DNA from 3 places in the Rhizobium sp. PK7-22 genome. Region 1 is predicted to be linked to each of the others. Evidence: riboswitches for the same ligand, from Rfam matches in the RefSeq annotation. Region 1 holds a riboswitch; each other region holds the start of a gene.
What was found. Region 1 has a riboswitch for thiamine pyrophosphate ahead of M1E10_RS08350 (ABC transporter permease). Riboswitches for the same ligand answer to the same signal wherever they lie in the genome.

Region 1 (10,239 bases):
GACGAGACTTGCGGCCAGCCGCACCAGCCGCTCCGCCGCACCGGAGAGGGTGAGCAGCACGCCGGTCAGCAGGAAGAAGGGAATGGCGAGCAGCAGGAAGCGCGACAGGCCGCTCGCCGCCGTCGCGACGATGGCAGGCTCAGGGAGGCTGCTGCCGAAGGGAACGGCAAGCGCTGCCCCGGCGAGGAGACAATGGGCCAGGGGCGCGCCGAGCAGCAGGCCAAAGCCGGCGATCAGCAGCGCGAGCAGACCCGGGGGCCAGAGACCGGGGGACCAGAGGCTCTCGAGGATGATCTCTGCCGGCAGAAGATGAACCGCAAGGCCGAGGAGGCAGGACAACAGGGCCGACGTGCCCTTCCCTTCGACGATGCGGCGAAGGACCAGCAGGACCAGCAGCAATCCGGCGCCTGTGCTCAGGGCTGCCGGCCGCAGCCAGTCCGGCAGGCCGAGCACGACGGAGGTGGAGCCCATCATGCCGGCGGCGGCAGCGCCGCCGCTGACGAAAGCGAGTGCGGCGACGACCGTGACGGCATCGGCCGCCAGATGCAGCGCCGGGCCAAGGGCCGCGGGCGCTGCACGGCGTGCGAGATCAAGGCGCATGGCCAGCGCGCCCGACAGGGTGAGCGGCAGGCCCAGTGCGACCAGCAGCAGGAAGAGCCACAGCGCCGCCTCCTCCGCACCGACCATGCCGGTCGAGAAGAGGTAGCGCAGGACGACCGAGGCCAGCACCAGCGCAAGAAGGATCGCCAAGACGACCGCTGCTATGCTCGAGAGCGCCGCTTCGATGGCTTCCGCAGCGCGCCCGCTCTTCTGCTGCCGACCGCCAGCACGAGGCGGCAGTAGTGGCGGGGCGGCGCCAGCCTTCGCTTGCGGCGGCAACGGGCCTCTTCCCTCGCCTCGTCTCACCGCAGTTCGACGGCCAGATCGTCGACGGCCGGGGCGCTGTCGATCAGCCCGCTTTCGGCCATGAAGGCGCCGAAGCGCTCGTAGCGGCCACGGTCGAGGGCCGCAGGGCGCTTGGCAAAGCGCGGCAGCGTGTCGGTGAAGGCCTGGCGGTTCAGCGCATCGTCGAGGTCCGGATAGGCCTTGATGAAGAGCTCCCAGGCTTCCTGCGGGTGGTTGGTGAGGAAGATGGCGGCATCCTCGACGGCCTTCAGGAAGCGGGGAAGCCGATCGTCGCCGGCCATGTCCCTGTGGGCGACGAAGATCAGTTCGTCGTAGACCGGAACGCCGTGCTCTTCGGGGAAGAAGGCGCGGGGCTCGCCGCCTTCGAGACGGATCTGGGTCAGCTCGAAGTTGCGGAAGCCGCCGACGGTCGCATCCACCTGGCCGCCGAGCAGCGAGGCGGTCAGCGCGAAGTTGACGTTGACGAGCTCCACGTCATCGAGCGACAGGCCTTCCGCCTCCAGGATGCGCTTCAGCATGGCATCCTCGAAACCGGACACCGAAAAGCCGATCTTCCTGCCCTTCAGGTCGGCCAAGGACTTGATCGGGCCATCGGCGAGAACCGTGATCGTGTTGAGCGGCGTCTCGACGAGCGTGCCGAAGCGAACGAGCGGCAGGCCGGCGGCGTGATCGAGATAGAGGTTCGGCTGGTAATGCACGCCGATGTCGGCCTGACCGGCGGCGACGAGCCGCGGCACGGACGACGGGTCGGCCGGCGGCAGCAGTTCGACCTCGAGGCCCTGCTCGGCAAAGAGGCCCCGCTCCTGGGCGACCACCATGGTTGCGTGATCCGGATTCACGAACCATTCGAGCATCACGGTCAGCTTGTCGGCGGCCTGCGCTGGCAGGGGAAGCGCCAGGAGGGCAAGGGCTCCGAGGAGGGGGAGCAGGCGTCTAATCATGAGTTAATTCTCCGGCTAATTAAATTGACGGGGCGGGGTTCGGATTCCGGGGCCCAGGGGACGAGCGGCGCGGTGAGGCGGTCCACGGCGGCGCGCAGAAGGAGCGTCATGGCCGCAAGAAGCGCCATGGCGGCAAAGACGGTGTCGGTCTGCATGCGGGCATTCGCCTGCACCATGACGAAGCCGAGGCCTGCCGAGGCGCCGACCCATTCGCCGACCACGGCGCCGATCGGCGCCAGCGGCGCGGCGACGCGCAGGCCGGAGACGAGCGCCGGCAGCGCCAGCGGCAGGCGGATGTGGCGCAGCACCTGCCAGTGGCTGGCCCTGGTGAGCGCGGCGGCATCGAGCAGGACGGGATCGGTGCGGCGCAGGCCATCGGCGAAGGCCGAGGCGACCGGAAAGAAGATGATGATCGTTGCCATCACCGCCTTGGAGGCCATGCCGAAGCCGAACCAGAGGACGAGAATGGGGGCAAGGACGAAGACCGGCAGCGCCTGCAGGACCAGCAGCATCGGCCAGGCGAGGCGCCCGAGCCGCGGAAACGCCGCCATCGACAGGGCGGCGGCAAAGCCCAGCAGCGTGCCGCAGGCGAGACCGACGAGGATCTCCGACAGGGTGATCAGCCCGTTGCGCAGCAGGAACTCCGGCTGGCGGACCAGTGCTGCCGCCACCTGCAGCGGCGCGGGCAAAATGTAGCGGGGAACCGCGACCAGCCAGACGACGGCCTGCCAGAGGGCGATCAGACCCAGGAGGCCCGGTCCCATGTGCTTCAACGACATGGCGGGGTGCTACCGCGCCGGAGCCCGGTCGCGACGCGACCGCGTTCTGTCACGGATACTGGTGCTGGATGCCATCAAACGATCTCCCGACGGTTACATCACGGAGATCCAGGTAAAGCGGAGAAGAGAATTGGCGCCTGATATGGCCGTTTCCGTTCCTACGCCGGTATGACCCGGATCAGGTTCAAGGGTCCGGCTCACCGCCATCTCAGCACCGTTACGATGCCCCCCTCGGAATTTCGTCATGTTTTGCGCAGACCCGCGTCAATGTCAATCGCCCTTGAGCGGGCGCAAGGCCGACAGAGGCGGCGGGTCGCTCAAGCGGACCGCATCACGGAACCGACAGGTCCTGGGCGCGAAGGTAAAGCGTGCGGGTGCCGCCGATGTGATTGGTGGCGAATGTCTTCAGCGAACCTTCCGGGCCGGTTTCGGCGTAATCCTTCATCAGCTGGATCATGCTTTCCAGGGCGATTACCTGGGCGGAGAAATAGGCGTTGTCGAACTGGTTCGGGATCGCCGTCTCCAGCGCCTGAAGCGCGTTGCGATCCTGCTCGCTCAGGTCCGCCGCCGGATCCACGCCCTCCTCGACGAGCGCCTCTCTCAACTCCGCCACAAACCGGCGCTGGTTCTCCGTCACCGTCTCGGCGAAGGCGCGCACAGACTCCTCCTGCCCACGGGAAAGCGCCAGCTCCGCCGATTCCACGAGGAAGTGGCTCAGGCTGGCCAACCGCCCGGAGAAGGACTGCCTTAGGTCCTCCTGCGCTGCGGACTGCAAGGCGCTGAGTGGCAAGAGCAGGATCGCAAGCATGAGTATCCGGGATGCTGATCTGGCCATGGGGGATCCTTTCCTGCTGGCAAACGGCCGTATGCGCGAGACGGCGGCGCCTGAGCGGCGCTTCCTCGCCTCGAACCGCAGATCTTTGTCGAAGTTCCCGCTGCCGCGCCGAAAGGGGGAAGGACACTACTGCGCAGGCTCGCTTGGCTCGTCGACGAGGGCGGGATGGCTCGTCTGATCCTCCACGCCGCCCGGTGGCGCTTCGTCCGTGCGCAGGTAGGGCTCCTCGACGACCACAGTCGAGGTCGAGGCAAGATTCTGGACAAAGATGAAGAAGCCCCCCACGACCACGACGATCACCGCCGCGGCGATGACCATGAATTTTTTGGTGCGACTATCCATGCCTCGCTCCATTTGCTGTGGATTTCTCCAACCATAGAACGCTGAGGAAGTTTCAAGGTATTTCTCCGTAGCGGCTTCTCCGAGGATCAGTCTTGCTCGGCGCGACGCATGGGCATGCGGTCGATGAGGCCAAACAGGGCCTGGCTGTCGACGAACTCGCCGCTCTTCAGTTTCGCGCCTCCGTCCTTGCCGATCAGAACCACCTGAAACTCGCCGGGCGCCACGCCCGCCCGCCGTCGAAGCGCGTCAGCGTCGAGGTTGCCGATGCTGCCATAGACGGCTTTCGCGGAATCTTCCGTCACCCCCACGACAACCATGTCGCGATCGGCGAGTGCCTCATTGGAGCGCGTGAACTCCGCCAGCTGCCGCTGCAGCCGCGTCTCGCCCGCTGCGCCGAAGACGAGGGCGATGCGGTTCTTCCAGGTGAGCTGCGACAGGCTATCCATGGCGGAAACCTGTAGCGGAACCAGCAGGACCAGCGCGGCCGCCAGCTTGAAACTGCGCATCTGCATCTCCCATCGGCTCTCGACCTTGTCCTTCTGGCGGTGTGTGCGTCGGTCTTTCAACGCCGGTTCTGCCGACAAGGTTCACCTGGTCGGAAAAAGTTGCAGGACCGGTCACGCCGGGCCACCGTAGTCTGGCTTTCGTTCTTATTCTCCTTCATGCTGTCGCGGCAGGCATCGAAAGCAGAACGAAAGGCACCAGATGTTTCTTACGTCCCGGCAGTCGGAGATCGTCGAGCTGGCGAAGTCGCATGGTCGCGTTCTGGTGGAAGAGCTGGCGGGCCGGTTCGCGGTCTCGCCGCAGACGATCCGCAAGGACCTGAACGACCTTTGCGACCAGCGGCTGCTCAACCGCATCCATGGCGGTGCGACGTTTCCGAGCAGCACGGAAAACATGCAGTACGAGGCGCGCCGGCAGATTGCGGCACAGGAGAAGCAGGCGATCGGACTGGCCGCTGCCCGGCTGATCCCCAACAACGCCTCCCTCTTCATCAACATCGGCACCACGACGGAAGCCGTCGGCGAGGCTCTGGTCGATCATCACGAAATGATGGTGATCACCAACAACATCAATGTCGCCAATCGCTTGCGCCTTCTGCCCGCGATGGAGGTGGTGATCGCGGGCGGCGTCGTGCGCGCTTCCGACGGCGGCATCGTCGGCGAGGCCGCTGTCGATTTCATCCGCCAGTTCAAGGTCGATTTCGCCGTGATCGGCACCTCGGCCATCGATGCGGACGGCGCCCTGCTGGATTTCGATTTTCGCGAAGTGAAGGTGGCGCAGGCCATCATCGCCAATGCGCGCCACGTCATTCTGGTGGCGGATTCCACCAAGTTCGAGCGCACGGCGCCGGTGCGGATCGCCCAGATCTCGCAGGTCCACAGCTTCATCACCGATCACTGCCCGCTGCCGTCGTTCCGGCGGATCTGCGCCGACAACAATGTCGAGCTTATCGAAACCGACATGGCAGTTGATGACGCAGAAGCTTTCGTTTGACATTCATTTCATCTTCGGATCAACTCGCCAATGTTCCGGCATCGGATTTATCAATACCATCCGAAGCATGCGAGGTGACTGTGACTGAGCCCGACATCGACATTTTCGTCATCGGCGGCGGCATCAACGGATGCGGCATCGCGCGTGACGCTGCGGGACGGGGATACAGGGTTGCGCTGGCAGAGATGAACGACTTCGGCTCCGGCACCTCGTCCGGATCGACCAAGCTGATCCATGGCGGACTTCGCTATCTCGAACACTATGAATTCCGCCTCGTGAGAGAGGCGCTGATGGAGCGCGAAGTGCTCTGGGCGATGGCGCCGCACATCATCTGGCCGATGCGCTTCGTGCTGCCGTTCCAGAAGGGCGGCGTGCGCCCGGCATGGCTGATCCGCCTCGGCCTGTTTCTCTACGACCACCTCGGCGGCCGCAAGCTGCTGCCGCCGACAAAGAGCCTCGACATGCGGAGCGACCCGGCGGGCAAGCCGTTGAAGCCGATCTTCACCAAGGCCTTCGAGTATTCGGACGGCTGGGTGGACGATGCGCGCCTGGTGGTGCTGAACGCGCGCGACGCCGCCGGACGCGGCGCGCAGATCCTGGCGCGCACCAAGGTGATCCGGGCAGAACACCGCGACGGCTGCTGGTCGATCGAGCTCGAGGACACCCGCAGCGGCGCCCGCCGCACGGTGACGGCGCGCATGCTGGTGAATGCGGCCGGCCCCTGGGTGGATCAGGTTCTGTCGCGGGCGATGGGGCACAACGGCCGGGCGAAGGTCCGCCTGGTGCAGGGCAGCCATATCGTCGTGAAGAAGAAGTTCGACGACCCGCGGGCCTATTTCTTCCAGAATCCGGACAACCGGATCATCTTTGCCATTCCCTACCAGCAGGACTACACGCTGATCGGCACCACCGATCGCGACTTCGGCAGCGATCCGACGAATATCCATATCAGCCAGGAAGAAACCGATTACCTCTGCTCTGCCGCCAGCGAATATTTCCGCGAGCCGGTCCGGCCGGAAGACATCGTCTGGACCTATTCCGCCGTGCGCCCCCTGTACGACGATGGCGCTTCGAAGGCGCAGGAGGCGACGCGCGACTACGTGCTGAAGACGGACGAGACCGAAGGGGCACCGCTGCTCAACGTCTTCGGCGGCAAGCTGACCACCTATCGCCGGCTTGCCGAACACGCGCTGGAGAAGATCGGCGACGCCATCGGCGTCAAGGGAAGCCCCTGGACCGCCGGCAGCCACCTGCCGGGCGGCGATTTTCCGCCCACCGGCTACGAGGCGCTTGTCGCCCGGCTTCTGGGGCGTTTTCCATTTCTCATGGATGCCCATGCCCGGCGCCTGGTCCGCGCCTATGGCACCGACACCTTCGAGATGCTGGCGGGCGCCGCATCGCCGGCTGATCTGGGCGCTCTCTTCGGCGGCGATCTCTATGCCCGCGAGGTCGACTGGCTGATTGCCCGCGAATGGGCCCATGGGGCAGACGATATTCTGTGGCGCAGGACGAAACAGGGCCTGCGCCTTACGACAGATCAAGCACATGCACTGGAGGAGTACATGGCGGCTATCCCAGCGAGGTCGGTGGGATAGCGCATGTGGTCCCCGCGGAGGAGGAGGCCCGGGAACCTGAATGCTGGAATTGCGAAACATCGAAAAGCTTGTCGGGGAGGAGCATCACATCCACCCCACCAGCCTCGTGCTTGAACGGGGAACGTTGAACGTCCTTCTGGGACCGACGCTTTCCGGCAAGACGTCGCTGATGCGGCTGATGGCGGGGCTCGACGTGCCGACCGCCGGCTCCATCCATTTCGATGGCCAGGACGTCACCGGCGTCCGGGTGCAGGATCGCCATATCGCGATGGTCTACCAGCAGTTCATCAACTACCCGGCCATGACGGTCTACGAGAACATCGCGTCGCCGATGCGGGTTGCCGGCAAGGACAAGGCGACGATCGACCGGGAGGTGCGCAAGGCCGCAGAACTCCTGAAGCTGACGCCCTATCTCGACCGGACACCCCTCAACCTCTCCGGCGGGCAGCAGCAGCGGACGGCGCTCGCACGGGCGCTCGTCAAGAACGCCAGCCTCGTCCTCCTGGACGAGCCGTTGGCCAATCTCGACTACAAGCTGCGGGAAGAACTGCGCGAGGAGTTGCCGCGGATCTTCTCCCAGTCGGGCGCCGTCTTCGTCTATGCCACCACAGAACCGACGGAGGCACTGCTTCTGGGCGGCCGGACCGCAACGCTGAGCCAGGGGCGGGTGACGCAGTACGGCGAGACGATCGCGGTCTACCGGCGGCCGGCCGATCTGCTGACGGCGAAAACATTCGCCGATCCGCCGCTCAACACGATCGCAATGACGAAGACGGGGCACGGGCTTCACGTCGACGCGCAGCAGGCGATTCCGGTGCCGCCGCATCTCGTTTCAGTGCCGGATGGCCCGGTGACGATCGCCTTCCATCCGCATCACCTGTCGGTGCAACCGGTGTCTGACGCAGCCGCCCGGCTTTCCGTCCAGGCGCTGATCTCCGAGATCGCCGGCTCCGAGAGCTTCGTCCACATCGACTATCGCGGCAACCGCTGGGTGATGCTGCAGCACGGCGTGCACGAGGTCGAACCGGATACCATGATCGACGTCCATCTCGATACGCGCCACCTGATGGCGTTCGGCCACGACGGTCGGTCCCTCCATGCCATGACGGGAGATGCATGATGGCCCGGATCACGCTCGACCACATCCGTCATGCCTACGGGGCAAAGCCATCGGCGGACAAGGACTATGCGCTGAAGGAAGTGCATCACGAGTGGGACGACGGCGGCGCCTACGCGCTTCTGGGGCCATCCGGCTGCGGCAAGACCACCCTGCTCAACATCATCTCGGGCCTGCTCACGCCGTCGGAAGGAAAGATCCTCTTCGACGGCACCGACGTCACCCAGCTGCCGACCGAGAAGCGCAACATCGCGCAGGTCTTCCAGTTTCCGGTGATCTACGACACGATGACAGTCTACGACAACCTCGCCTTCCCGTTGCGCAACCGCAAACTGCCGGAGGCCGAGGTGGACAAGCGCGTGCGCGATATCCTGTCGATGATCGACCTTTCCGACTGGGCCGGCCGCAAGGCGCAGGGGTTGACCGCCGACCAGAAGCAGAAGATCTCGCTCGGCCGGGGGCTGGTGCGCAGCGACGTCAACGCGATTCTCTTCGACGAGCCGCTGACGGTGATCGACCCGCACATGAAGTGGGTGCTGCGCTCGCAGCTGAAGCGGCTTCACCGACGCTCCGGCTTCACTATGGTCTATGTGACCCACGACCAGACCGAGGCGCTCACCTTCGCCGACAAGGTGGTGGTCATGTACGAGGGCGAGATCGTCCAGATCGGCACGCCGGTGGAGCTCTTCGAGCGGCCACGCCATACCTTCGTCGGCTATTTCATCGGCTCGCCGGGCATGAACTTCCTGCCGGCAGCGCTTGCAGGCTCGATCATCACCGTGGGCCACCAGCAGATCGCGCTGGCGCACCGACCGGAGATCGCGCCGAATGCGAAGCTCGAGCTCGGCATCCGGCCGGAATTCGTGAAGCTGTCGCGGGAGGGGATGCCGATCTCGATCTCCAAGGTGGAGGACGTGGGCCGCCAGAAGATCGTGCGTGCCACCTTCCAGGGCCATCCGCTCTCCGCCGTCGTGCCGGAGGACACGGAGATCCCGGCCGACCCTCGCGTGGCGTTTGAGCCGGGCGCCCTCAACCTCTATGCCAATTCGTGGCGCGTCGAGACGGGAGCCCGACCATGAACAAGACATGGAACAACAAGGCCTGGTTCCTGGTGTTGCCGGTGCTGCTGCTCGTCGCGTTTTCCGCCATCATCCCGCTGATGACGGTGGTCAATTATTCGATGCAGGACACCTTCGGCAACAACCAGTTCTTCTGGGCGGGGACCGACTGGTTCACCGACGTCCTCCACTCCGACCGCTTCTGGAATGCTCTTGCCCGCAACCTGATCTTCTCCTTCGTGATCCTCGCCATCGAGATCCCGCTCGGCATCTTCGTGGCGCTGAACATGCCGAAGAAGGGCATCGGCGTGCCGGTCTGCCTGGTGCTGATGGCCCTGCCGTTGCTGATCCCGTGGAATGTGGTCGGCACCATCTGGCAGGTCTTCGGCCGCGTCGACATCGGCCTTCTCGGCCACTACCTGCGCGTCCTCGGGGTCGACTACAACTATACGCAGGACCCGGTCGATGCCTGGGCGACCGTCATCGTCATGGACGTCTGGCACTGGACAAGCCTCGTCGTGCTCCTGTGCTACGCCGGCCTGGTGTCAATCCCGGACGCCTACTACCAGGCGGCCAAGATCGATGGCGCCTCGCGCTGGTCGGTGTTCCGCTACATCCAGCTGCCGAAGATGAAGCGGGTGCTGCTGATCGCCGTGCTGCTGCGCTTCATGGACAGTTTCATGATCTACACGGAGCCCTTCGTCGTCACCGGCGGCGGGCCGGGCAATTCGACGACCTTCCTGTCGATCGATCTGGTGAAGATGGCAGTCGGCCAGTTCGACCTGGGCCCGGCGGCGGCGATGTCGATCATCTACTTCCTGATCATCCTGCTCCTGTCATGGGTCTTCTACACCGTGATGACGAGCCAGGACGCGAAAGGCTAGGGGGCGACCATGAGCACGTCAGACACCAACAGAAGCTGGTCCTGGGTCATCCCGACCCTCTACATCCTGTTCCTGATCGTGCCGATCTACTGGCTGGTCAACATGAGCTTCAAGAGCAATTCGGAGATCCTCGGGAACTTCTCGCTCTGGCCGCAAAGCCCGACGATCCGCAACTACATGGTGATCTTCACCGATCCGTCCTGGTACAATGGCTACATCAACTCGATCCTCTACGTGGTGATGAACACGGTGATCTCGGTGACTGCCGCGCTGCCGGCTGCCTAT
Region 2 (10,239 bases), 260 kb from region 1:
CGAAAAGGACAAGATGCGGCTCAAGGTGCCTGTCACCAAAGCAGTTAGCATCGGCATGCGCAAGCTGTCCGAGACGGATTTCGTGGAGCGCGCTCTCAAGGTGGTTCAAGGCAAGGCGCGCGTCAAGCGCACCATGTGGTCCCGTCGCGCGCAGGAATATGATGCCAAGATCAATTCCGGTGACCTGATTTCCATCGCGGAAGTCGTGCGTGATCTCTACCGCGCCGAGAACCAGCCAGAGCAGTCTTATTCCGAGCGTCAGCTTTACGAAGCAGCTCTGGATCGAATGGCGCGTGAAATTGCGGCCGTCAACAAGATGTCGGATACCGAATCCGTTCGTCTGGTCGAGGCCAACCTTGCCAAAGGCCCAAAGCGTGGCAAGGTCGTCGATGAAGATGAATCGCAGGACGAAGCTGCCTAACACACCCAAACTTCATCGATACTGACAAAAACCCGGCCATTGGCCGGGTTTTTTGTTCTGGAACTTTTTGCACCGGAAGACGTTATCCCGCCGGAACGGCGAAATCTTGCTGCAATTACGCTCAGACTTCTCGACGGTTTCAAAGAGATCTAGAGGGCTACCGGCGAACGGCAAGCCCTCGAAGAAACGAAAAAGAAGGGAACCAAGCAGCGCATGATCTGGACCCGCACCGTCAGCTCACGGTGATTGTCATCGCGCCTGCTTGCCTTGGTCAGCCAACTTCACGGAGAAGACGATGAAAGCCATGTCCGCGGATCGCAATATGATCAAGATCGCCATGTCTGCCCCCTATCTCGCCAGGGAGGAGGAGCGGGATCTTGCTGTCCGCTGGAAGGACGACCAGGATCAGGACGCGCGCAACCAGATCGCACTGGCCCATATGCGTCTCGTGATCGCCATGGCCTCGAAGTTCCGCGGCTTCGGCCTCCCGATGAGCGACCTCGTTCAAGAAGGCTATGTAGGGCTGCTCGAAGCCGCGGCAAGGTTCGAGCCGGCCCGCGACGTTCGTTTTTCCACCTATGCAAGCTGGTGGATACGCGCCTCGATGCAGGATTACATCCTCCGCAACTGGTCCATCGTTCGGGGCGGCACGAGCTCGGCGCAGAAGGCCCTGTTCTTCAACCTGCGCCGTCTGCGCGCCAAGCTTTCCCGTGGCGACAGCAATCTGACGGCTCGTGCCATTCACGAAGAGATTGCCGTGGCGCTCGGTGTGAGCGTCGCCGACGTGCAGACCATGGATGCGCGGCTTTCCGGGAATGATGCATCCCTGCAGGCCCCCACCATTGCCGGCGACGCCGACAGTGGTGAGCGTCTTGACCTTCTGCCAAGCGCCGAGCCCCTGCCAGACGAGCAGGTATCGGGCATGATCGATGGGGAGCGCCGCCTGAACTGGCTGCAGGGCGCGCTGACCAAGTTGAACGATCGCGAAAAGAAGATCATTCGCGCGCGCCGGCTGACTGACGACGGAGCAACCCTTGAGGCTCTTGGAACGGAACTGGGCATCTCCAAGGAGCGCGTGCGGCAGATCGAAAGCCGCGCCATCGAGAAGCTGAAGTCGGCGCTGGTTTCCGCCAATCCGCAGATGGCCGCGGTCTGATCCAGACTATTCGGAAATGATCTTGACCCGCTGGCCCGGCGTCAACGCCATTCCGGCGGGCATGGCATTGATGAGCTTGAAGAGATCGAGCTTGCGATCGGTCCCCATCATGCGGGCCGCCAACGTGGCCAAGGTGTCGCTCGGACCGACGGTGACGACGCGCACCCGAAGTGGCTTCAGGGCGGCGGCTTCCTGAGGCGTCATCTTTCTGAAGCTGGATTTCAGCACTGTCGATACCTGTTCCAGCATCGGGCTGCCCTTGGGAACCGCCGTCAGGAACCGGAAGATCTGATTGTTCAACCGCACGACGGTCACATCGAAGTCCCAACGCTCCGCGGATGCGCGCGCCGTGGCGGCAGGCAAACCGTTGATGGTCGTTGTCTGAACGGTCTCGGGCCTCAGCCCGGCGACCCAGCCACTGGTCAGATAATTGGCGAGGTTGTCCGTGTCACCGGCGTCGACGCCGTCAAAACGGATCGCCGTATCGTTCGGCCCCGTCGCCAGGACGGCATCCACCTTGTTGTCGATACGGAATTCGGACGGCACGTCGAAGCGTATCCCCAGACCGCCATGCAGGAATGTCTGGCCCCGGACAAACCCCTCTTCCGGGCTGTCCCCGTAGAGAAGCCCGTCGATGCCTGCCACATAGTAGTCGCGACCCCGATCACCAACCTGACCTTCCATCCCCTGTGCACGTGCATGGCGGCGCGCCAGATCCACGCGCTGGGGCGCATTCGGGTGACTGGACAGGAAGTCGAGGCTCTGGTCCGTATCCGGGTCGACCGACGAAAAGCGCGCATAGGCCGCCATGGAATCCAGGAACCGGGGCGCGGCATAGGGGTCGTAGCCGGCTTCACCCAACATGCGAATGCCGATCACATCCGCCTGCAGTTCCTGCTGGCGGGAGAAGGCGGCGAGGCGAAGCTTGCCACGAGCCAGAGCCTGCTTGCCGGCAAGATCGCTCGACAGGACTTCGGCGACGACGCGGCTGGCAATGACCTCGGCCTCTTCCCGGCGCTGCCGTTCGATCCCGTGGTTTGCGGTCACATGCGCCATCTCGTGCGACAGTACGGCGGCGACTTCGGATGCGTCATTGGCAAGTGCCAGAAGCCCGCGCGTCACGTACAGATAGCCGCCGGGCAAGGCGAAGGCGTTGATGGCAGGCGAGTTGAGAATGGTGATACGGTAGGATTGGTTCGGATTTTCCGAAACGGCCGTCAGCGCCCCTGCGATGCGGGCGACCAGCTTCTCGGTCTTCTCGTCGTGGTACTCGCCGCCATAGCTTGCGACGATGCGGGGATGCTCGCGCGCCCCCATCTGCGCCCTCGGGTCATTTCTCTGAACCTCGTCGACGATCTGCGGCGAGTCGGACGGGGCGACATTCGGCTGGTAGGCCTGATCGAGAAGCGACTGGCAGCTCGACAAGCCAAGGCTTGCCGCCATGAGCACGACAGCACCCGTCATCCTCCGGCGTGCGGAAGGTGCCTGCCCAGAAGCGGGCGATCCCAGCCTCTCCGGCTGCATGCTCGTCGTTTTCGGATGTGTCATCATCAAGATCCGCTATCCGATCCGCGTCCGGCTCAAGTCCATCTCGAGGAAGAGCCGATGACTGCAATTCTGTCGACTTAGCGATTCTGGCGCAGCAATCACAGAGCTTCTCTTCTAAATAGGGATCCTTTTCGCAACCGCAAAGGTGCTGTTGCTGCGATGCCACTGCGCCACGTCCAAATTGTGGCATGGCCCGGCTAGCCGTCCAGGAAGCTGGCGATGGCAGGGATGTCTCGACGCGCGTCAAGTTCGGCCGCCGGAGCCTGCAGAACCACGCGACCGTCTTCTATGAACAAGACGTCGTCCGCCAGGCGCGTAACCTCATCGGGGTCATGGGTGACGATGAGGACGGTGTTCCGCCTCTCCCCCTGCAGGTCTGTCAACAGGGCGGCCATGTTGAGGCGCAGGCCGGGATCCAGCGCTGCGAACGGTTCGTCCAGCAGCAAAACCGGCTTGTGCCGCACAAGAGCGCGCGCGAAGGCGGCCCTTTGCCTCTCCCCTCCCGACAGGGTCGACGGCTTGCGCTTTTCCATTCCACCCAGACCGACGCGCGAGAGGGCGGCGGATACTTCGAGCCGTTGTTCTTTTGACAGTTTCAGGGAGGGGCTGATGCCGAGCCCGACGTTGGTGAAGAGATCCAGATGACCGAAGAGATTGTTGTCCTGAAACACCAGGGAAACTGGCCGGTCTGCCGGATGCCTCGGCGTCAAATCCTCAAGCCCGATGACAATTCGCCCGGACTTTGGAAAGACGAAGCCTGCAACGAGGTTCAGGAGGGTCGATTTTCCGGACCCGGAGGGACCGATGACGGCGGTAATGGCGCCGCCGCGCAGGGTCAGGTCGAAGTGAAAATGCCGGGCACCGAGCGCAAGCCGCACGTCCTGCAGATGAATGTCCGGTCCTCGTTCAGCCTGCTGCACGCCTGCTCCTCTCGTTTTCCTGACCCGATGTGCCGACGATGGCCAAGATCAGACAGATGGCTCCGAGGACAAGCGCCAGTCCGTCGGCGTCGGCAGTGCGATAGCTCGACAGCCGGCTGTACAGCAGCCAGGGCAGCGTGACGAAATCGCTGGAGCCGAACAGGGCGATGGCGCCGAGATCGCCAAGCGAAAGGGCCATGGCAAAGGAGAGTGCGAGGGCGGAGGGAATCATCAGGATCGGCCGGTCGATGTGCCACAGCTTCCAGAGCCCGGACATGCCGAGGCTGGCGGTCAGGCGGGCCGTTCGGGCGTGGTGCGTTTCCATAGCCGGTTCCAGGACGCGCACGACGAAGGGGAGGGCCATCAGGGCATTGATCGCGACGACCAGAACCGGCGCAAACTGGCTCACGTCGCCCCATGACCGCAGCAGCAGGAACCAACCCGTGCCGAGGACGATCGGCGGGACAAGCAGGACCAGGGACGAGGTGGCGCCGAGAACTCGTCCATAGAGCATAGCACCGGCTCCAGCGCCTTGCCTGTCGGCGACAGCCAGGCGCCCACTGATGACAGCGATTGACATCGCCAGTGCGAGCAGTCCCGAGGCGATGGCAATCGCCAGGCTTGTCGCGGCAGCGTTAGCGAAGGCTGTGCTGGTCACCAGCCGGCCAAGGTCAGCCTGCAGGCCGGCCGAGACGACCGCAATCAGAGGCAGAAGGAGAAAGATAACTGCCGTGGCAATCCAGGCTGTGTCCCAGATGCGCTTTGCGGAGGTTTGCCCGTCGAAGCGGGGGCTTGCGCCGCCAAGCGTCGTCGTCGCTTCTTCCGGTCGGCGCATTGTCGCCAGGAGAGCCAGGACCAGACCGCTCAGCGCAATTTGCAGCAGCGCGAGGGCAATCGCCCGGGGCGGGTCGAAATCGAAGCGCAGGGACTGGTAGATGGCGACCTCCAGTGTGGTTGCCGCAGGCCCGCCGCCCAGGACCAGGACGATGGTGAAGCTCGTCACGCACAGCATGAAGATGAGGCCGGCAATTCCCGGCAGGATCCTCACCAGCGCCGGCCACTCGACAAAGCGAAAGACCGAGGCGGAGTTCATACCGAGGCTTGCGGCGAGCATCCAGGATTCCCCCGGCTGACGCTCGAGCGCGGAGACCATCAGCCGGCAGGCAAGCGGCAGGTTGAAGAACACATGCGCCAGGAGAATGCCGCTCAATCCGTAGATGCTGATCGGTTCGCTCGTGCCCAGCGAGAGAAGCAGGCCGTTGGCCCACCCTTGCCGGCCCCAGACGGCGATCAGCCCGAGCGCCACCACCAGGACCGGCAGTCCCATCGGCAGCGCCATAAGCCTCAGAACCCAGAGCCGCCCCGGAAAATGGGAGCGGCGGGCCAGCGCGAGCGCTACGGGCAGCGCAAGCCCGGCCGAAAGCAAGGTCGATAGGACCGCTTGCAGCAGCGTGAACTGCAGGATCCGGAACGTATAGGCAGTAAGAATGCTCCCATCGGCAGTCGCCGGTTGACTGACCAGGAGAGCTGCCAGCGCCAGGGTTATGAAGAGAGCGATTGCCGCAACGGCCATGGCGCTGCCGGCAAGTCCCCACCACCGCTGCCGCCGCGTCATCATCATGGCTGCCGGCTCACTCTCCGCTCATCGGGCGCTCATGGCTGTCAGCCATTCATCGATCCATGCCCGCCGATTGGCGGCAACCTCTGCGGAATCCATCAGCAGGGTTTTGCTCGGCTCGACGAGCCTGCTGAAGGCGTCGGGAAGGGGTTCGGAGGTCGGTGCCGCCGGCATCATCCAGTTCGTCGTCGGAATGATATTCTGGAAGGCGGGTGTCATGGTGAAGGCGAGAAACTCCCTCGCCAACGTCTTGTCATTCGATGTCGTCAGCATTCCAGCCAGTTCGATCTGGATGTAGTGGCCTTCCGGGAATGCGGCGGCCTGATACCTCTCCGTGTCCTCCGCGACCATGTGATAGGCCGGCGAAGTGGTGTAGGAGAGCACCATCGGCACCTCGCCCTTGGTGAACAGCCCATAGGCTTCCGACCACCCCGGCGTCACGGTCAAGATCCTGTCGCGGAGCTTCGTCCAGGCAGCCGGAGCGTCGTCGCCATAGATCGACTTCACCCAGAGAAGCAGGCCGAGCCCAGGCGTCGAGGTGCGCGGGTCCTGGACGACGATCTTCTGGGCCGGATCCCCTTCCACCAGTTCCTTCAGGCTTCTGGGCGGTGTCGGCATCGCCTGCGTGTCGTAGACCACGGCGAAATGGCCGTAATCGTAGGGAATGAAGACTTCGTCGCTGTAGCCGCCGGGGACCGTGATGGCGCCCGTGTCGAGACCGTGCGGCTCGAAAAGGCCTGTGGCCTTGGCTTCCGTCGCCAGATTAGTGTCGAGGCCGATCACGAGGTCAGCCTGAGTGGCCTTGCCTTCCAGCTTCAGCCGGGAGAGCAGAGCCACGCCATCTGCCACGCTGACGAAATCGACGGTGCAGGCGCAGGTCTTCTCGAACTCTTCCTTCACCTTGGGGCCGGGGCCCCATTCAGCGGTAAAGCTCTCGTAGGTGTAGATGGTCAGCGTCTTTTCCTGCGCCAGGGCCGGGGACGCGACAGCAAACGCCGACAACAGGCACAGGAATGGAAGGTTCTTCGACATGGACGCCTCCTTGTTCACCGAAAGGAAACAGGCGTCGATCAGAAGCCGTCTAATCCCTCCGCCGGTATCAACCGGATCAGGTTCCGCGGGTTGGCAACGCCTCTCAGCCGCAGATGCGGCACCCCGTTAGAGCTTCCGAAGGTGTATCGGTCTGCGCGAACCTTGGCAAGCAGTCGCGCTGGGTCGAAGTGCTAGTGAGGGCGCTGGAAGACGTGGAGCTCGCGCGGCATCGAGGCGATGGCGCCCGTACGTAGCGCAACGGCATAGTCGACTGACTGCTCCACGACATGCGGCATCACAGGCTTCGTCAGGACGCCGAGAACACTGTTCTGGACCTGATTGACCTCTTCCGGATTGGCGGTCATGTAGATCACCGTCAGGCCATAGGTCTCGGCAAGCTCACGTCCGAGATCCGGCCCCGTTCTTCCGTCGGAAAGGTTGACGTCGACCAGGGCAATATCGGCTGTCTGGGCGAGCGCCAGGGCATGGCTGCGACCGCTGGCAAAGCCCGCAATCTGCAAGCCCATCGCCTCAATGGTCTCGCCGACGTCGAGGGCGATCAGGAATTCGTCTTCGACAATCAGGACACGATGGTGCGCCGCTTGCCGATCCAGCCGACGACTCGGTACACTTGCCAGCATTGGAGTTCTCCTAAGGGTTCGATGTCTTTCCAGCGTCTGTCCCAGATCGACACTGACCACCGAACGAAGGTCCCGAAGGATTGTTCCGATTTTCCGCGGAAGCAGCATATTAGCTACCTGTTATGGCTAACAGAGAGTTAACCCCTATCCCTCAAGCTCCTCGCGCAGCATCTCCAGCTCCAGCCACTCTTCCTCCATCCGCGTCAGGCCCTGGCGCAGCTTCTCCGTCTCCGCGGCAAGCCTGTTGAAGGTCGCCGGATCCTTCGTGAAAAGCTGGGGATCGGCCATCTTCTGTTCGCGTGCGGCAATATCGGCTTCCGCCTTGGCCATCTCCTTGGGAAGGTTCTCGAGCGCGAACTTCTGCTTGAAGGACAGCTTGACCTTGTTCCTGGGAGCCTCCGCTGCGGGTCCGCTGGTTGCGGCCTTCGATTTTTCCTGCTTCTCGACACGCCGCCGTTCCTCCTGCGCACCTCGGCGCTGGGCCAGCATGTCGGTGTAGCCGCCGGCATATTCGATCCAGCGGCCATCGGGGGCGTCCGGCGTGGCCGGCGCGATGGTCGACGTCACCGTGCGGTCGAGGAAGTCTCGATCGTGGCTGACGAGGATAACCGTGCCGCTGAAGCCTGAGACGATCTCCTGCAGAAGGTCGAGCGTCTCGATGTCGAGGTCGTTGGTCGGCTCGTCGAGGATCAAGAGGTTCGAAGGACGCGCCATGATCCGCGCCAGCATCAGCCGGGCACGCTCGCCGCCGGAGAGGTTCTTGATCGGGGTGCGGATCTGCTCCGGCTGGAACAGGAAGTCCTTCATGTAACCCGCGACGTGGCGCTGTTCGCCGTTGACGAGAAGCGTCTCGCCGCGTCCGTCCGTCAGATACTGGGACAGCGTCTCTTCAGGATCGAGATCCTCGCGTTTCTGGTCGAGCGTGGCGATCTCGAGATTCGTGCCAAGCTTCACCGTACCACCGTCCGGCGCAAGCTGTCCGGTCAGCATCTTCAGGAGCGTCGTCTTGCCGGCGCCATTGGGACCGACGAGACCGATGCAATCGCCCCGGTGCACCCGGATGCTGAATGGCGCGACGATGGTGCGCCCTTCATAGCTCTTGGTGATCTGCTCGGCTTCGATGACCAGCTTGCCGGACTCACGCCCTTCCGAAGCCGTCGCCTGCACGCTGCCCTGAGCGCCCTTGTGGCCACGGTAGTCGGCGCGCATCGTCTGCAGTTCGCCCAGGCGGCGCATATTGCGCTTGCGGCGCGCCGTCACGCCGTAGCGCAGCCAGTGCTCTTCTCGTTCGATCGCCTTCCCGAGCTTGTGCTGCTCCAGCTCCTCCGCCTCCAGCACCTCGTCGCGCCAGGCTTCGAAATGCGAGAAACCGCGGTCGAGGCGCCGCGACACGCCGCGGTCGAGCCAGACCGTGGCCGTCGACACCTTTTCGAGGAAGCGCCTGTCGTGGGAGATGAGCACCAGTGCGCTGCGGGTCTTGCGCAGCTCATCTTCCAGCCACTCGATCGTCGGCAGGTCGAGGTGGTTGGTGGGCTCGTCGAGCATCAGGATATCCGGTTCGGGCGCCAACACGCGTGCCAATGCCGCCCGGCGTGCCTCGCCGCCGGAGAGGCGGTTAGGGTCTTCTTCGCCGGTCAGGCCCAGGTGCTCCAGCAGATAGGTGACGCGATAGGCGTCGTCGCCAGGTCCCAGACCGGCCTCGGCATAGGCCTGTACCGTCTGGTAGCTGCCGAAATCCGGGGCCTGCTCGAGATAGCGGATGGTCGCGGACGGATGCCGGAAGACCTCTCCGGATTGTGCCTCCACCATGCCGGCGGCAATCTTCATCATCGTCGACTTGCCGGAGCCGTTGCGGCCCACGAGGCAGATGCGGTCGCCGGGCTCCACCTGCAGGTTTGCCCCCGCCAGAAGCGGAGGGCCGCCAAAGCTGAGGAAGATGTCGTCGAGTTTCAGGATCGGGGGTGCCAAGGATTCAGGCTCCAGTCAGGTCATAGGGGCGGGCCAGGATCATCGCCCTGCCGCGATCGATGGACAGGGAGACGGGGCCTTCGGCAACATTGGATATGGTGCGCGCGGAGCCGAAGGGCAAAGAAAACCCGTCGAGCGGATAGCGGGCATTGGTGATCGTCAGGTTTTCCAGGTCGGAAAATCCGATGACGGAGAACATCGAGCTTCTCGGCACGTCGAGCACCCTGGGTGGTCCAGGTATCAACGGCATGCCTTCCTCGAGGCCGGATGTCAGAAGCACATCGATGCCCTGCTCGGCCAGGCGCAGCGCATGCAGTAAATGCTGAAGCGCATGGTCGCTGCGGTCGCCGCCCAGGGCGCCGGCGAGGATCAGCCGCCGGGCACCCCTCGCCAGGGCCTCTGCCGTTGCGATCTCGCCGTCGGTCTCGTTCTTGGCCGCCGGAAACGGATGTCGTTCCACCTGCGGGAAGGCCTCCATCAGCGCCGGCGGCGTGGAGTCGAAATCCCCCACCCAGAGCTCCGGTTCCACCCCCAGAGGCTCGGCGTGCCGCATGCCGCCGTCGGCGGCGATGAAGCGGCTTTCGGCCAGCGCATGCTGCAATCGATCGGTGAGGATCAGATCCCCGCCGAGCAGGATGGTGAAAGTGGTTTTGATCATGGGAAGCCCATATCGCAAAGCCGGGGCTAAGGGAAAGCCGCTTGCGCCGAGTAAACCGAGCTTTTACGTTGCCGCACCATCGACAGGGGCATCTCATGCAGTTTCAGGGTACGGCAGACTACATCGCGGACAAGGATCTGCTGGTTGCCGTCAATGCGGCCATCCAGCTGGAGCGGCCTTTGCTGGTGAAAGGTGAGCCCGGGACCGGCAAGACGGAGCTTGCCCGGCAGATCGCCTCGGCGCTCGGGCTTCCGCTCATCGAGTGGAACGTCAAGTC
Region 3 (10,239 bases), 590 kb from region 1:
GAGGGAAGCCGAACGCGCGGGCCTTGACGGCAACAAATATCGGAAGGGGCTTGAGCTCCTGGACCACGGTCTCGACGTGTAGATCGATCCTCTCACGTCCGAGCGCCGCCGCACGGCGGCCATCAAACAGCAGAGAGTTGAGCAGCATGGAACTTCAGGCACGGGTAGCATTGGTAACCGGCGGCGGATCCGGCATCGGCAAGGCAACGGCTGTCACGCTGGCACGCGAAGGTGCGAAAGTCGGCGTGCTTGGTCGTACGCGCAGCGAGCTTGACGAGACGGTGGCGGAAATCACGTCAAGGGGCGGCACTGCAATTGCCCTGAATGCTGACGTTGCCGAAGAGGATGCCATGCACGCTGCGGTGGAGAAGATCGTGGCGGTCTACGGAAGGCTGGACATTGTCGTGGCAAATGCCGGCATCAACGGCGTCTGGGCGCCCATCGACGATCTGAAGCCGGAGGAATGGGATCAGACGATCCGCGTCAACCTCCGCGGCACATATCTCACGCTGAACACCACGGTGCCACATATGAAGGCGCACGGAGGCGGCTCGATCATCATCGTCTCGTCGATAAACGGCAACCGCACATTTACGTCCCCGGGCGCGACCGCATATTCGGCCACGAAGGCTGCTCAGGTGGCCATGGTGCAGCAGCTTGCGCTAGAGCTCGGACGTCACAAGATCCGCATCAATGCTGTCTGCCCCGGCAAGATCGATACGGATATCCAGGACAACACCCACATCAGGGACGCACACGAGACAGCAGTCCCGGTCGAATGGTCGGAAGGCGACATACCGCTGACCGAAGGCAAAGCTGGTGCATCGGTGGACGTGGCAGACGTCATCCTTTTCCTTGCTTCCCACCGCGCCCGTCACGTAACCGGTGTTCCCATCTTTGTTGACGGTGGTCAAAGCCTGTTGCGCTAGCCTCTGGACGTTTCAACGCAGCGGCCGGTAAAAAGCTGTGCCAATCTCAAGATGCCGGTGACTCCTTACGTTCCGTTAACAACCGATCGCTAAGTCATGGGTAGCGGAGTGATGACTATGCCGACACTATCCATGCTGAATCCCTTTGCTTTTTCCGGCGCCGAAATCAGTTCGGATCAGCAGAAGCAGGAGACGCTGGCGGAGCTCTTCAGCCTCACGCCGCACCTTGCGGCCACTGCAGGGATGATGCTCGCAGCCATCAACGCTGCCACCATGGCTGGGTCCAAGCTGAATGCCCTCATTGCCTTCGCAGCGGTGCTGATATCACTTGCACTAAGGGCAACGCTTCAGTGGCACTACACTCGGCGCGATGCAGACCTCCTTCAAAAGGCGTGGATCCACCGTTTCGTGGCAGGCTCGCTGTTTTCCTGTGCCAGCTATGGTGCGGCTGGAGGCGTGCTCCTGATGGGCGCCACGCAAGGTACGCAGTTGCTTGTTGTGGCGGTCGCCTGCGCCATCGCCCAGGGCGTCGCCGCGCGGGCCTACATGATGCCGGGGACGGCCGTCTTGAACCTTCTGCTCATTCTCGGTCCGATAAGCGCTGCAGCCTTTCTCGATGGCACCTATCTCATGGCGCCCGCCGCGCTTGTCTACCTGGTCTTCCTGATCTCGTTCATTGTCATGATGGTGAAGCTGCGGCTGCGGCAGTTGAAGGCTGAGCGGTTGTCCGAGATGCTGCTCGAGCAGATCCTGGAAAAGAATAGCGAGCTGGAGAATGCCAACGTGAGGCTCGCAGTCCTTGCCACCACCGACAGTCTGACTGGCCTTGCCAATCGACGTCAGCTCGACGAGCAGCTGGCATCCTCCCTGAGACAAGCCGCGGAGAAGAGGCAGCCGCTCTCCTTGCTGCTGATTGATGTGGACCACTTCAAGCTGTTCAACGACAGCTATGGGCATCAGATGGGAGACGCATGCCTGAAGAAGGTGGCCGCGGCCCTGGCGTCCTGTGATTGGGCCGAAGGAAGTCTGGTGGCACGCTACGGCGGAGAGGAATTCGCAGTCCTGATGCCCGGCACCGGCTCGACGGAAGCTCTGCGCGCGGCCGAACAAGCAAGGATGGCGGTGAAGTTGATGGACCTCTCATCGCTTGCTGGTAGCCCCCAAAGACAGACGATCAGCATCGGCGCCCTCAGCCTTGAGCCCGACGAGAAAACCACCACCGATGAACTGTTACGCCGGGCCGATCGCGCCCTCTACCGGGCTAAACAAGGCGGGCGCAATCGCGTTTGCAGCAGTGATGAAGCGAGCGAGGCCGCCACAGCGTCCTCGGATCAGGCACAAGAACTGGCTTGAGATGCCGAAATCGTCGGCATGGCCTGCAGCCGAGAACTGACGCTTCAACGGTCCTGCTGGTAACCCTGGTTCGTGGTATTGACCTTGGTGTTGCCCTGCTGACCCTGCTTGTCGAAGTTTTTGTCGCCAGGGTCAATCGCGCCAGCCTCGGATGGGTTCGCTGTTGCCGGTTCGCCTGAGCCCTTGTGGCTGCGGTTTTCTTCCGGGACTGGTGGGAGCTTGCTGTTCATCGGAACCTCCTTGCGGTTGTGTCGAGTCCTCCAACCATCCGCCCAGACTGATGTTCCCGACATGCGGAACCCTGACTGCTGTGCAGCGTTCGTTTGCGACAGCCCCGCAACGGAGACCGTCCATGAGCCAGCCAGCACCCCAGCCGCTTGCGACGCCGGCGATCGACCGCAAATGGTGGCACACCGCCACCGTCTACCAGATCTATCCCCGCAGTTTCTGCGACAGCGATGGCGATGGCGTAGGCGACATCCCTGGCATCATCTCCAGGCTGGATTACCTTCAGTCGCTCGGCATAACGGTGATCTGGCTCTCGCCGATCTTCACCTCCCCGATGGACGACAACGGCTACGACATCTCCGATTACCAGGGCGTTGCCCCGGAATTCGGTACGCTCGCCGATTTCAATCGACTGGTCGTCGAGGCAAGGAAGCGCGGCATCGGCATCGTTCTGGACCTCGTGGTCAACCACACATCCGACGAGCATCCTTGGTTTCGGGAAGCGCGAAGCTCGCCTGATAGTCCCTACCGCGACTACTACGTCTGGCGCCGACCGTCTGCGGAAGGCGGACTGCCGAGCGCGCTCGAATCGACCTTTGGCGGTCCCGCCTGGACGCTGGATCCGCAGACCGGCGAATACTACCTGCACCTCTTTTCGCGCCGTCAGCCGGACCTCAACTGGGAAAACCCGAAGGTGCGGGCAGAAATATACCGCATGATGAACTGGTGGCTCGACCGCGGCATCGCCGGCTTCAGGATGGACGTCATCGACCTGATCGGAAAGCAGGTGGATGCCGGTATCACCAGTGACGGCCCGCATCTGCATGACTATCTGCAGGAAATGAACCGCGAGACCTTCGGCAGCCGCGACGTGCTGACCGTGGGAGAGGCGTGGAGCGCTACGCCTACATCCGCTCTGCTCTACTCCGGTCGAGACCGGCAGGAACTGTCGATGGTCTTCCAGTTCGAGCACGTCACCCAGTTCTGGGACGAGACCTACGGCAAGTGGCGGCCAAGGCCGTTTGACCTCGTTGCGCTGAAGGCCGTCTTCGGCAAATGGCAGACGGCGCTCGCCGACGATGGCTGGAACTCCCTGTTCTGGGGCAATCACGACCTGCCACGCGCCGTCTCCCGCTATGGCGATACCACCGGCTTCCACGTGGAATCAGCGAAAATGTTGGCAACTGTTCTGCACCTGATGAAGGGCACGCCCTTCGTCTATCAGGGTGAGGAGATCGGCATGACCAACGTCCCGTTCACCTCGATCGATCAGTACAAGGACATAGAGACGCTCAACATGCACCGTCTGCATGTCGAGGCGGGTTTGTCTCCCGACGATTTCATTCGGGGCGCCAATGAAAGCGGACGCGATAATGCCCGCACGCCGATGCAATGGAGCAGTGCGTCGCAGGGCGGCTTCACTACCGGCTCGCCTTGGATCGAGGTGAATCCCAATTTCTCGACCGTGAACGCCGAGACGCAGGTCGGCGACGACCAGTCGATCTGGAGCCATTACCGGAAGCTGATCGAGCTGCGAAAGCACCATCAGGTCATCGTCTACGGCCGCTACCAGTCCTGGCTCGATCAACACCAGGATGTCTTTGTCTATAGCCGAACGCTGGAAGGCGACCGTCTGGTCGTTCTCGCCAACTTCAGGCCGCACGAGGTGACCGTGACGATCCCGGATGAGTTGCAGGGGCGTGGGCGCTGCCTCATCGGCAATTATGCCGATAGAGACGTGATCGGCGAAACTGTAACCCTGCGGCCATATGAGGCCTTCGCCTTGCTCCGCGACATCGAGAGTGCCTAGACGCTTCCGGATCGCCCGGATTGGCAGGTGACAATCGGAGCGTTTCCTGTAAATCTCCGCGTTGACAGGGGCGTCCGCGATTGCGGGCTGAGATGGACCCTTTGAACCTGAACCAGATCATGCTGGCGGAGGGAGTCGCATCGGCGCAATTCAGAAATGGCGCCTGCGCCTGCCCCGCAAGAAAGGGCATTTCCAGTGACGATATCAACACCCTCTTGCGGCAAGCTTCTCGGGGGGATGCGCCAGACCAACCCCTTGGTCCAATGCATCACCAACGATGTAGCGATGAACATAGCGGCCAATGTACTGCTCGCGGCGGGCGCATCGCCCGCTATGGTCAGCGCCGAGGAAGAGGCTGGAGAGTTCGCCCAGATCGCCGGTGCCGTGACGATCAACATCGGTACGCTCTGGGCCGGCGGCGTGGCCGGCATGCTGGCAGCGGCGAACGCGGCCAATGGCGCGGGAAAGCCCTGGGTACTTGATCCTGTCGCCCACTACGCCACCGGCTTCCGCAGGCGGGTCGTCGCTGAGCTGATGGCGCTGGAGCCCACCATCCTGCGCGGCAATGCCTCCGAAATCATGGCCTTGGCTGGCGAAGCATCCCGTGGCCAGGGCGTCGATAGCGGCGACAGTGCCACGACGGCACGGAACGCTGCGCTGACGCTGGCACGACGCCATGGGTGCGTCGTCGCCGTGACGGGTGATGTCGATTTCGTCACCGACGGCACCAGATCCGCCATGATCGAAGGAGGGTCGCCGCTGATGCCGAAGGTGACGGCACTGGGCTGCGCGCTCACCTGCCTGGTCGGCGCCTTCGCCGCCAGCACCCCGGACCAGCCCTTCGAGGCGACGATCGCAGCACTCGCGCTCTTTGCCGTCAGCGGCGAGGATGCCGGAGGACAGGCCCGCGGCCCGGGATCCTTCCAGCCCCTGTTTCTGGATGCTCTGTCGGCGCTCGGCAGCGAGAGGTTCGATGCCGAAGCAAGGATCACCATGCTATGAAGCGCTTTGATCTCTCTCTTTACCTGGTGCTCGATCCCGAACTCTGCCGCGGGATCGGAATGGTGGAAACCGCAAGAATGGCCGTTGCCGGTGGCGTGACCATGGTGCAGTTGCGGGACAAGACGGCGGCCACCTCTGCCATGATCGAAACCGGTCGGGCGCTGCAGCAGGCGCTTGCCGGTACCGGTGTTCCCCTGATCATCAACGATGACGTTGAGGCTGCCATCGCGCTCGGCGCCCAGGGCATCCACGTCGGCCAGAGCGACCTTGCCGCCGCGGCAGTACGCCGACGCATTCCAGAGACGATGATCCTCGGAGTTTCGGTGGAGACGGTGGAACTGGCGCGCCGGGTGGACGCGGGTCTCGTCGACTACGTCGGCATCGGCCCGGTCTTTGCCACGGGCACCAAGCCGGACCACAAGACGCCGATAGGCTTCGATGGCCTCGCGCGTATCGTGGCCGTAGCGCCCGTCCCCGCCGTCGCCATCGGCGGGCTGAAACAGGGGCACGCCGCGCCGGTTCTTGCAGCCGGAGCGCATGGCCTTGCCGTGGTGTCGGCCATTTGCGGCCAGCCGGATCCGGAGACCGCGGCCCGTTCTCTTGCCCTGGAAATCGAGGAGGCGCGCCGATGATCGCAAATATCCTGTCCATCGCAGGCTCTGATCCGTCCGGTGGTGCCGGCATTCAGGCGGACCTGAAGACGTTTGCCGCGCGGAGTACCTACGGCATGGCCGTGATCACGGCGTTGACAGCCCAGAACACCCAAGGAGTGTCCGGCGTGCATCTCGTGCCGGCATCCTTCGTCGCCGATCAGATCCGCGCCGTCTTCGCAGACGTCCGTGTGGATGCGGTCAAGATCGGAATGATCGCAACGGCCGAGATTGCCGAAGCCGTGGCCGATGCCCTCTCGAAACATGGCGAGGGCGTTCCGATTGTCGTCGATCCGGTGATGGTCGCCAAGGGCGGCGCCTCGCTTCTGGCCGCGGATGCAGTGGAGGCCCTGAACCGGCGGCTGCTTCCGCTCGCGACCCTGATCACCCCCAATTTGCCGGAGGCCGCCGCGCTGCTCTGCGAAGCGGAGGCCGGGGATCGAACAACGATGGCCCGTCAGGCCGAAAGGCTTTTGGCGCTGGGGCCACGTGCGGTTTTGATAAAGGGAGGCCATCTTCCGTCAGACGAAAGTCCAGACGTGCTCGCTACCGGGAGCCGGCTCACCTGGCTGGAAGGCAGGCGGAGCGAGACGCGCAATACCCACGGCACCGGCTGCACGCTATCAAGCGCCATCACGGCCGAGCTCGGAAAAGGACTGGACCCGCTGCAGGCGGTGACGGAGGCAAAAGCCTATATCGCCGCAGCGATTGCCCGCGCGGATGACCTGTCGGTCGGAGCCGGGCACGGGCCCGTGCATCACTTCCATCATTGGTGGTGAAGAGAGCCGCCGCCCGGGCGCTCGGCGCCTGGACGATCAGACCTTCGCGCTGCGCATCTCGGAAAATGCGCGTGCGATTTCCTCGGTGACAAACGGCTTCTTCAATAGCACAGCGCCCTCCACGGCCCCATCGTCCGGGATCCGGTCTCTTCCCGTGGCGAAGACAACGCCAATCTCGGGCGCAAGGCTCCGGGCCTTGCGTGCGAATTCGCCACCACTAAGGCCCGGAAGACCATAGTCGGTCATCAGGATGTCGAAGCTGCCGCTCTCCAGCAACGTCAGCGCTTCCTCGGCATTGGCTGCCTCTTCGACCTGATGGCCCAAGTCAGCCAGCATGTCAGCAGTACTCATGCGGATCAGGAAGTCGTCTTCGACAAGCAGAACGCGGTAGACAGGCATGGCAGTAGGATCCAGTTTCGTGGCAGCCGCATCGCCGGTCTCGGCTGTGGCGCGGGTACGATTGCGATGTAGTTGATTGTTCAGCACCTGACGCACCTTGCGTGCCAGCGCTTCCCGCGAGTACGGCTTGGACAGGAGATCGACATCTGCGTCGAGGCGGCCGTCATGGACGATCGAATCCTGGGTGTATCCGGAGGTGAACAGGACGGCGGTGTCTAGACAGAGCTCGTGCACCCTGCGGGCCAGTTCCGTGCTTTTGACTGGCCCTGGCATGACAACGTCGGTGAAGACGAGGTCGAGCGCCTCCCCGCTCTCGACAACCTGGAGCGCCGCAGCCGCATCCTTCGCCTTCAGGACACGGTAGCCGAGATCGCTGAGCATCTCCACGACCGTTGCCCTGACCTGCTCGTCATCTTCGGCGACAAGAATTGTTTCGGTCCCGCCGGCAATGGCCCCGTCATCGGGAGCCGCGATGGCATCCTCCCGGCGACGAATGCGGGGGAAGTACAGCTTTACCGTCGTTCCTTGGCCGACTTCGCTGTCGATCTTGATGTGCCCGCCGGATTGCTTGACGAAGCCGTAGACCATGGACAGCCCGAGGCCGGTCCCTTTTCCCACCGGTTTCGTCGAGAAGAATGGTTCGAAGACCTGCGCAAGCACGTCCTGGCTCATCCCGGTTCCGGTATCGGCAACCGTCAACAGGGCATAGTCTCCGGGAGCAACATCCGTTGCCTGCCTGGTATAGACCTGATCGAGAACCGCATTGCTTGCCGTGATGGTCAACTTGCCGCCGTTGTCCATGGCGTCACGAGCATTGATGGCCAGATTCAGCAGAGCGTTCTCGATCTGCGTCGGATCGAGGAACGTGTTCCAGAGATCGCCGTCCGTAACGATGTCGATGTCGATGTCCTCGTCGAGCGTCCGCCGCAGCAGATCATCCAGGCCGCGCAGGAGCTGGCCGACATTGACCACCTTCGGTTCCAGCGGCTGGCGGCGCCCGAACGCCAGCAACTGGCTGGCGAGCTTGCTCCCTCTCTGGACGCCGGACAGAGCGTTCTCGACCCGTTGTCCGGCCCGGTCGTTGCCCGCGACATCGCGGGACAGAAGCTGCAGATTGCCGGAAATCACCTGCAGCAGGTTGTTGAAGTCATGGGCGACGCCTCCAGTCAGTTGCCCGAGAGCCTCCATCTTCTGGCTTTGCCGCAACGCCTCCTCAGCTTTCAGGCGCTCGGAGATTTCTTCCGCGACCTTCTGCTCGAGGCGGGCATTGAGCTCCTGCAAAGCTTCTTCTGCGCGCCGCCGCTCGGCCAGCTCGTTCTGCGCCGCTTGAAAAAGCCGTGCATTATCAAGCGCAATCGCGACCTGGCCAGCAGCACCGACCAGCAGTCGTTCATGCTCCTCCTCGAAGCGGTGCGGCTCCGGATGGCCAAACAGCAGTCCGCCGATGGCCTCGCCCGACCGGGAAATCACGGGAATGGCTAAATAGCTGCGAACGGGGATATGGTCTTTGGGCGTTCCGAAATGCGGGGCCGAATGGCCGTATTTCGGATCGGCGAGAATATCTCCGGAACGGACGACGCCTTCGCCTTTGAAGGTCGGTGCGAAAACCTGCGTGTTGCGCGGCATCGGAAAATTCTCGAATGCCGCTCGGTCGACGCCCGAGAGAGCATAGAGCCGGTAGCTCTCGCCCGTCTCATCGAACACATTGTAAAAGAATGCTCCGAAAGCTGCGCCGGTCAGTTCGACCGCTGCATCGGTTGTCAGTTGGACGACCTTCTCCACGTCAAGTTCCGCGGCAAGCTCCGCCCCCAGTCTGTTCAGAACTTCAAGATGCCGTTTTTCGCGCAGCAGTGCGAACTCCGCTCGGCGCTGCTCTGTCACATCGTTCCCTTGAACGAAAATCCCCTCTGTGTGACCGCCTTCGTCCAGAATCGGCTGGAATACGAAGTCTATGAACCGTTCTTCCGGAGGAGATCCGGGCGTGCGCGCAAGCGCGACAGGTACGCTGCGGCCGATATGGCGCTGTCCCGTCTCCCGCGCCTCGTCAAGCATCTCGACAAAGCCTTGTCCGACAATCTCCGGCAAGGCTTCCCGGACCGGCTTGCCGAAGATCGGCCGGTTGCCAACCAGCGACAGATAGGCAGAATTCGCTTCCTCGAACACATGATCCGGACCGACTAGGGTCGCCATGAACCCGGGCGCCTGCTCAAACATCTTGCGCAGCCGCTCGCGTTCTCCACGCAGTTGCCGTTCCGCCCGCACCTTGCCTGTAGTCTCGACGACGACGGCCATGACGCCGACGGGGGCGCCGGAATCGTCCATGATCGGCGAGTAGTCGAGGTTCATCCAGACCTGCTCCGGAGCCCCGCGCCGGTGGAGCGTCAGCTCCTGGTCGGCATAGGCGAGAGTTTGACCGGTCAACCCGACTTTCATGACATTGTCGTTGAACTCTGCAACTTCGGGCCAGCCCTCGCGCACCTTGGAGCCAAGAAGTTGCGGGTGTCGTCCGCCCGCGAACACGGAATAGGCGTCGTTGTAGATCATCACCCCATCCTCGTTCCACAGGGTTACGATCGGAACGGGAGACTGCAGGATGAGCGAGACCACGGCCTTGGTCCCCTCGGGCCACTGAGTGATCGCCCCCAGCGACGTGCCGCTCCAGTCGAACGCGGCGATCAGCCGGGCAAGTTCGCCGTCATGGTTGAGAAATGCGGTTGCGGACGCGGTCATTGAAAGATCCCGGCGGGCGGCGTTGACGTCGTCCACCCGGCTCAAGACAAACGTTACATCTCGCGGCAGGCTTCATGACGGCAGGAAACTAGCGCTTCAGCCCGGAATTACCAGATGCAGGCTGTCAATTGCCTCAATCCTGCACCTACGTCGTTGGCACCATCGTGCCCATCGTTCGAGCCTGCTCATGCCAGGACAGTGCCTCTTCCAGAAGATGTGGCGTATGGCCACCTCGAGCGCAGGCGCGGCCAAAGTAGTCGGAGAGTGCTTCCTGGAAATCGGGATGAACACAGTGCTCGATGATCTGCAGGGCGCGCTCCCGTGGCGCCAGTTCGCGAAGATCCGCCAGTCCCTGCTCG

Region 2: linked by a shared signal. The riboswitch ahead of thiB (thiamine ABC transporter substrate-binding protein) and the one ahead of M1E10_RS08350 (ABC transporter permease) in region 1 are both predicted to bind thiamine pyrophosphate.
Region 3: linked by a shared signal. The riboswitch ahead of thiM (hydroxyethylthiazole kinase) and the one ahead of M1E10_RS08350 (ABC transporter permease) in region 1 are both predicted to bind thiamine pyrophosphate.

What each region holds. Positions count from the first base shown of each region.
Region 1 covers NZ_CP096514.1:753,679-763,917, reverse strand. The annotation lists gene M1E10_RS08360 (TRAP transporter large permease subunit) at 1-840, opposite strand, end outside; gene M1E10_RS08355 (type 2 periplasmic-binding domain-containing protein) at 903-1,847, opposite strand; gene M1E10_RS08350 (ABC transporter permease) at 1,844-2,626, opposite strand; TPP riboswitch at 2,765-2,868, opposite strand; gene M1E10_RS08345 (DUF4142 domain-containing protein) at 2,958-3,461, opposite strand; gene M1E10_RS08340 (hypothetical protein) at 3,588-3,803, opposite strand; gene M1E10_RS08335 (DUF4174 domain-containing protein) at 3,890-4,309, opposite strand; gene M1E10_RS08330 (DeoR/GlpR family DNA-binding transcription regulator) at 4,509-5,300, shown strand; gene glpD (glycerol-3-phosphate dehydrogenase) at 5,381-6,895, shown strand; gene M1E10_RS08320 (ABC transporter ATP-binding protein) at 6,936-8,015, shown strand; gene M1E10_RS08315 (ABC transporter ATP-binding protein) at 8,015-9,091, shown strand; gene M1E10_RS08310 (carbohydrate ABC transporter permease) at 9,088-9,954, shown strand; gene M1E10_RS08305 (carbohydrate ABC transporter permease) at 9,964-10,239, shown strand, end outside.
Region 2 covers NZ_CP096514.1:497,044-507,282, reverse strand. The annotation lists gene M1E10_RS07285 (CarD family transcriptional regulator) at 1-421, shown strand, start outside; gene M1E10_RS07280 (RNA polymerase factor sigma-32) at 717-1,577, shown strand; gene M1E10_RS07275 (M48 family metalloprotease) at 1,584-3,101, opposite strand; gene M1E10_RS07270 (thiamine ABC transporter ATP-binding protein) at 3,323-4,045, opposite strand; gene thiP (thiamine/thiamine pyrophosphate ABC transporter permease ThiP) at 4,032-5,663, opposite strand; gene thiB (thiamine ABC transporter substrate-binding protein) at 5,688-6,695, opposite strand; TPP riboswitch at 6,732-6,831, opposite strand; gene M1E10_RS07255 (response regulator) at 6,887-7,336, opposite strand; gene M1E10_RS07250 (ABC-F family ATP-binding cassette domain-containing protein) at 7,481-9,304, opposite strand; gene M1E10_RS07245 (thiamine pyrophosphokinase) at 9,309-9,962, opposite strand; gene M1E10_RS07240 (AAA family ATPase) at 10,058-10,239, shown strand, end outside.
Region 3 covers NZ_CP096514.1:160,131-170,369, forward strand. The annotation lists gene M1E10_RS05620 (HD domain-containing protein) at 1-82, shown strand, start outside; gene M1E10_RS05625 (SDR family oxidoreductase) at 147-929, shown strand; gene M1E10_RS05630 (GGDEF domain-containing protein) at 1,047-2,282, shown strand; gene M1E10_RS05635 (hypothetical protein) at 2,327-2,512, opposite strand; gene M1E10_RS05640 (glycoside hydrolase family 13 protein) at 2,635-4,320, shown strand; TPP riboswitch at 4,377-4,471, shown strand; gene thiM (hydroxyethylthiazole kinase) at 4,558-5,322, shown strand; gene thiE (thiamine phosphate synthase) at 5,319-5,954, shown strand; gene thiD (hydroxymethylpyrimidine/phosphomethylpyrimidine kinase) at 5,951-6,751, shown strand; gene M1E10_RS05660 (response regulator) at 6,788-9,880, opposite strand; gene scpC (acetyl-CoA hydrolase/transferase family protein) at 10,026-10,239, opposite strand, start outside.